Regions from separate parts of the Anaerotignum faecicola genome, predicted to be linked through region 2. Evidence: a T-box and tRNA genes for the amino acid it is inferred to sense, from the RefSeq annotation. Region 2 holds a T-box; the other holds one or more tRNA genes.
What was found. The T-box of region 2 lies ahead of metG (methionine--tRNA ligase). A T-box ahead of a tRNA ligase gene usually reads a tRNA of that ligase, here a tRNA-Met.

Region 1 (3,421 bases), on a different contig from region 2:
TTTCCGCCCGTCGTATAAAGAAATGCGCCCGTCACGCCTTCCATCAGGAAGCAGCAGGTATCCACCGGTTCTCCCTGATTGTACAGTGCCCGCCCCTTCGGGTAGTGCCTGGTGCTGGAAATACCAATAACTTTTTCGATTACATCTTTATTATGGATGTCCAGAACATCCACCAGAAACCGTCTCATCCTGTCTTTCATACACATACGATATCCCCAAACCTCTAAGCCTTGTCTTTCTGCCAATACATCTTCTTCCTTGTTTTATAAGGTTCATCATGCTTCATGAGTTTTTGCTGTTTCCTACAACATAACATAAAAATCAAACCCTTTCATTGACCTATGTCAATATCCTAGCATTTTTAAGAGCAATTTTCAAATATTTTCAAGAAAAATGAAAATTTTTTGATACATTTGTTTTCTTCTTCTATTTTCTATCTGTTTATTAGGTACAAACCGATATCTAGTCAAAAATAACTGATTATATAGAATATTTCAAGTTTTTTATTAGATATAATATGACACATGGAGGTGATACAAGCATGTGTAAAGAGGCATTTTCCAAAAGATTGGTACAGCTGCGTATGGCAAAGGGCGTTTCCGCAAGGGATATGAGTCTTTCCCTCGGGCAGAACCCCGGCTACATCAACAGCATTGAAAACAATAAGACCTTCCCTTCCATGTCCAATTTTTTTGAAATCTGTGACTATCTGAACATCACCCCAATGGAATTTTTCGATCTGGAGTCAGAGCATCCCGAAAAAATCCACACCCTCACAGAGCAGCTCAAGCGCCTTGATGCTGCCCAGCTTGATAGTATCCTTCGTATTGTAAATGGGCTGGTCTCCAATCATCCCTATTGATTTTCTTTTTTCCGATTCCTAAATCTGTAAAAACCCGTCTGTCACAGGGCATAAAAAAAGATACAAGATTTTCTCTTGTATCTCAGACTGTAGACAAAGTAATTTTGAGGCAGCGGAAGGGCTTGGGAAACAAATCCGTTTCCCAAATGGAATCCGCAGTCGGAATTCACTTCCGGCGAGGAAAACAGCGAGTTTCGAGGCTTTTAAGCTGATGGAACTCGTCTGTTTATTCTTCTGTCTTAGCAAGTCGAAATCCTGATTTCGACTTAGGGTGTCGACTTTGTCGACACCCTAAGATACAAGATTTTCTCTTGTATCCCTTTTTCGCTTGCGGAGACAGGATTTGAACCTGCCTTGCCCACCTCGAAATCTGGTCGCCCGCTCTCCCTCTCTGCGTTCTGTCTGCGGAACTCCCGATTTCTCGCCTGCATCACCTTCCTTCTTCTGCCACCGGCAGCGGTCGGTGCTGCAGCCCCGGAAACCCGTCGGTCGCAGGGCATAAAAAAAGATACAAGATTTTCTCTTGTATCTCTCTTTTTGATTGCGGAGACAGGATTTGAACCTGCGACCTCCGGGTTATGAGCCCGACGAGCTACCGGACTGCTCTACTCCGCGTCAATATGAATTTATTATCATTACCTATTATACCCCCAAAGCGGGGATTTGTCAAATCCCCCTCCCGATTTTATATCCCATCCTTGAAATTCTTATCCAGTCGCTCCTTCCGCACCCTCCAATCCGGCATCAGCCGTCCCAGAAGGTCATAAAAGGCTTTCCCATGATTGGGATACCGAAAATGCAGCAGCTCATGCAGCACCACCTGCTCAATACAAGCCTCATCCGCCTTCAGCAGCTGCAGGTTCAACCGAATCGTGCTGCCCGTTGTAGTACAGCTACCCCAGATGCTTTTCATATTTCGGATTTTAATTTCCGGCCTTGCTATATGATATTCTTTCACCAAGGGATATATTCTATCCATAATTTCCGCAAATTTCTTCTCCGCCTGCGCCTTCAGCCAAGCCAGATATTCCGCCTTCAGCACATCGGAATACAGCTTCGGGGAGGAAAGCAGAATGGTATCCTCCGCAACCGTAATCCGCTGTTCGCCGCGTTCCAGTCTGAGCCGATAGGGCTTGCCGAGGTAATACACCGTTTTCCCGTCATACAGGCTCGCATCGGAAATCTCATTCCTAATCTTCTCAATCTCTGCCAGATGGGTAATAATCCAGAACGCCTTGGACTGCACAAATTCATCAATCACCGCAAAGGGCACCTGCTCCCCCGCAGAAACAACCACCTTGCCATGCTTATTCACACGCAGGTTGATATACTTCACGTTTTTGCGCGTCAATTCGTATTCAATTTCAATCCCTTCATATTGCACCGTATGCACCGACATGGGTATTCCCCTTCCTCTCAGAACTTCCTTTCTATTTTACACTTCCGTAAAAAAATTGTCTATCTTTTATGTATAAAAATAACGGAACTCCGTGAAGTCCCGCTATTTTTGATATTCCGTTTTATTCCTCTGTACGGTTCAGAATTTCCATAAATTCCTCGCCTGTAATCGTTTCCTTTTCCAGAAGGAACTGTGCAATTTCATCCAGCTTATTCATATTCTCCCGAATAATGCCCACAGCCTTCTCATGCGCCTGCTTCACCACAGCAACCACAGCCGCGTCAATCTTCGTTGCGGTTTCATTGGAGCAAGCCAGAGAGGTGTCGCCGCCGAGATACTGGTTATTGATGGTTTCCAGTGCAACCATGCCGAATTCCTCGCTCATGCCGAAGCGTGTAATCATCCCTCTTGCCAGGCGTGTTGCCTGCTCAATATCGTTAGATGCACCTGTCGTGATGGAGCCAAACTTCAGCTCCTCCGCCACACGCCCACCGGTAAAGGTTGCAATCTTATTGAACAGTTCCTCCTTGCTCATCAGCGATTTTTCGCCCTCATCCACCTGCAAGGTATAGCCCAATGCACCGCTGGTTCTGGGAATAATCGTAATCTTCTGCACGGGAGCGGAATTTTTCTGCTTTGCCGCAACCAATGCGTGTCCAACCTCGTGGTATGCAATGATTTTCTTTTCCTCCGGAGAAATCACAGCACCCTTTCTCTGGTAGCCTGCCAGAATCACCTCAACGCTCTCCATCAGGTCCTCCTGCTTTACGCGATTGTGCCCCATGCGTACCGCACGCAGCGCCGCTTCATTGATGATATTCGCAAGCTCCGCACCGGAGGCACCCGAGGTTGCCCTTGCGATTGTGCCGAAATCAATTCCGCCTTCCATCTTGACATTTTCCGCATGTACCTTGAGAATTGCCTCTCTGCCCTTCAAATCAGGCAGCTCCACGGGAATTCTTCTGTCGAATCGACCGGGACGCAGCAGTGCCTTATCCAGTGTTTCGGGGCGGTTCGTTGCCGCCAGAATAACAACACCCTTTCTGCCGTCAAAGCCGTCCATCTCCGTCAGCAGCTGGTTCAGGGTCTGCTCCCGCTCATCGTTGCCGCCCATGCCGTTGCCGTCACGCTTTTTCCCGATGGTATCAATTTCATCAATA
Region 2 (3,421 bases):
ATATAACCTCGTGCATTTTTCCTGCAAACTGGAAAAGGGCGAAAAGGTCTGGATTTCCTGCAACGGCGTGCATCCGCTGCCGCTGGTAAAGCAGATTATCAAGGAGACCTACAGGGTGGGTGCAATCCCCTTTGTAAAAATGATGACAAACTCTCTGGAACGGGAGCTGCTTCTGGGTGCAACCGAGGAGCAGCAGAAAATCATGGCAGAGGTGGACTGCCGCCTGATGGAGCAGATGGATGCCTTCATCGGTGTGCGTGGCGAGGACAACCTGACGGAGCAGTATGATGTGCCGACAGAAAAAATCGATATCCAGAACCGTTTGTATGATGACCCTGTGCATCATCAGATTCGTGTGCCACATACAAAATGGGTGGTGCTGCGCTACCCCACAAACGCCATGGCGCAGTCCGCCAAGACCTCCTTGGAGGATTTCGAGGATTTCTATTTTAATGTATGCAATCTGGATTACGGCAAAATGGGCGATGCCATGGAGCATCTGGTGGAATTGATGAACAAAACAGACCGCGTGCGTCTGGTGGCAAGGGATACGGATATTTCCTTCTCCATCAAGGATATTCCTGCCATCAAGTGTGCCGGCGGCTGCAATATCCCCGACGGCGAGGTTTATACCGCACCGGTGCGTGATTCCATCAACGGTGTGATTACCTATAATACCCCCTCCGAATACAACGGCTTTACCTTTGAAAATGTACGCCTGACCTTCAAGGACGGGAAAATCGTGGACTGCGACGGGAATGACAAGGAGCGTCTGGAAAAGGTATTCAACACAGACGAGGGTGCAAGATATGTGGGCGAATTTGCCATTGGCGTAAACCCCTATATCACAAAGCCCATGAACAACATTCTTTTCGATGAAAAGATTGCGGGCTCTATCCATTTCACCCCCGGCAACTGCTACGAGGATGCCCCCAACGGCAATAAATCCGCCATCCATTGGGATCTGGTGCTGATTATGACACCCGAATACGGCGGCGGCGAAATCTGGTTTGATGATGTGCTGATTCGCAAGGACGGCAGATTTCTTCTGCCCGAGCTGGAATGCCTGAACCCCGAAAATCTGAAATAAGGCAAATGAAAAAGGATACCCGAAACACCATGCTTCAGGTATCCTTTTTTAATCTTTGATTTTAAATCTGACTTTTATTTTAAAATCCTTATAAAAATTCTCAATATCATAAAATACTCCCATGATTTTATCAAGAAAATATTCTCTTATGTCCTTTGGCAGCTGATATACCCCTCGAATGATAATAGCAGTCGTCGTTTCCGGCTTCCAGGAACCGATATAATCACACCCCATATCCCAGAGTGCATCCAGATTTTCTCCATAAAAGCCGGGAAAATGAAATGTATCTCTAATCCTCCAATGTACTTCCGTAATATATTTACAGCCTGTAAAATCCAAAACAATCTGTCTTTCTTCCATTTTATTCCTCTCACTCGACTTTTATTTTCTGCTCCGATTGCTTTTCATGTTTTCCAGTTTACACTTTTCATACGATAAAAACAATCCTCTCCTTTCAAAAAGAAGCACACAGGAAACAAAGCGTTTCAGCTTTTTCCGTAGAAAAGGAAATTTTTAAATTCCTTCTCACTGTATCCATTGACAGAAAAGAGGGAAATATAGTAGAATGAAATTTATTAGAACAAGAGCAATGAAAAGGAGAGTAGGCGACAACGCTATGCCACAGAGAGCCTCGGCAAGCTGAAAAGAGGCGCAGGAGCAACCGCTGAAGATGGCCTTGGAGCTTCGCACCGAATATCCCCCGGATTATAAGGCTGCGACGGGCGCGCCCGTTATTGCGCAGGAGTCCTTTGGACTTCATGAGGTTTTTTCCGCGAGGAAAAAGCGAAGTAAGGTGGTAACACGGCAAAACGCCCGTCCTTTCAAAAGAAGGACGGGTTTTTTATTGGCAAAAAGCCTTACGGATGGTTTGGTTTTTACTTATTATAATGAAAACAATAAAAAGGAGAGATACTTGTGGCTAAAGAAAAATTTTATATCACCACTCCCATTTACTACCCCAGTGATAAGCTGCACATCGGTCATTCCTACTGCACAGTAGCGACAGACACCATGGCACGCTACAAAAGACTGCGTGGGTATGACGTAATGTTCCTGACAGGGACGGACGAGCACGGGCAGAAAATCGAAAGAATCGCAACCGCACAGAACATGACCCCCAAGCAGTACACCGATAAGGTGGTTGCGGGTATTAAGGAGCTGTGGAAGCTGATGGAAATTTCCTATGACAGATTCATCCGCACCACAGACGATTACCATGTGAAAGCCGTACAGAAAATCTTCAAGCAGCTGTATGATCAGGGAGATATCTACAAATCCGCTTATGAGGGCTGGTACTGTACCCCCTGCGAATCCTTCTTCACAGAAACACAGCTGAAGGACGGCAAATGCCCCGACTGCGGACGTGACGTAGAACTTCTGAAGGAAGAAAGCTATTTCTTCCGTCTTTCCAAATACGGCGACAGAATCATCAAATATTATGAAGAAAATCCCGAATTCCTGCAGCCCAACACACGCCAGAATGAAATGATTGCAAACTTCCTGAAGCCCGGTCTGGAGGACTTAGCGGTTTCCCGTACCTCCTTTAAATGGGGCGTACCCGTAGACTTTGACCCCAAGCATATTGTATATGTTTGGGTTGATGCACTTTCCAACTATATTACCGCTCTTGGCTATGGCAGCGACAACGATGCGGACTACAAAAAATACTGGCCTGCGGATGTGCATGTTGTCGGCAAGGAAATCGTGCGTTTCCATGCAATTATCTGGCCCGCCATGCTGATGGCACTGAATATTCCTCTGCCCAAGAAGGTATTCGGCCACGGCTGGCTGGTTATCAACGGCGGCAAAATGTCCAAATCCGTCGGCAACGTGGTTGATCCCGTTGTTCTGGTGGAAAAATATGGCGTGGATGCCATCCGTTACTTCCTGCTGAGAGAAATCGCTTTCGGGCAAGACGGCAACTTCACAAACGAAGCACTGATTCAGCGCATCAATTCCGATTTGGCAAACGATCTGGGCAACCTCGTTTCCAGAACCGTTGGCATGATTGAAAAATACTTCGGCGGCAAGCTGCCCGCAGACAGAACCGAAACTGCTTTTGATGCAGACCTCAAGGCAATGGCTGCGGCAACCGTTCCCAAGGTAGAGGAAAAGATGGACAACATGCTTTTCTCCGATGCTTTAATTGAAATCTGGAACCTGATTCGCCGCACCAATAAATATATCGACGAAACACAGCCTTGGGTACTGTGCAAGGATGAAGCAAAGAAGGCAGAGCTGGCAAATGCGCTCTACAATGTTGCGGAAAGCATCCGTATCATCTCCATTTTGATTCAGCCCTTCATGCCCCTGACCCCTGCAAAAATCTGG

Region 1: it has a tRNA-Met gene. The T-box ahead of metG (methionine--tRNA ligase) is inferred to sense a tRNA for this amino acid. The anticodon was not compared.

Annotation. Positions count from the first base shown of each region.
Region 1 is NZ_BHVZ01000001.1:653,265-656,685, forward strand. Features, by position in the region: gene EJE48_RS03075 (Crp/Fnr family transcriptional regulator) at 1-245, opposite strand, end outside; gene EJE48_RS03080 (helix-turn-helix domain-containing protein) at 542-862, shown strand; tRNA gene EJE48_RS03085 (tRNA-Met) at 1,404-1,477, opposite strand; gene EJE48_RS03090 (M48 family metallopeptidase) at 1,548-2,261, opposite strand; gene ftsH (ATP-dependent zinc metalloprotease FtsH) at 2,383-3,421, opposite strand, start outside.
Region 2 is NZ_BHVZ01000014.1:48,783-52,203, reverse strand. Features, by position in the region: gene EJE48_RS10235 (aminopeptidase) at 1-1,090, shown strand, start outside; gene EJE48_RS10230 (barstar family protein) at 1,139-1,450, opposite strand; T-box leader at 1,671-1,914, shown strand; partial or broken gene metG (methionine--tRNA ligase) at 2,006-3,421, shown strand, end outside.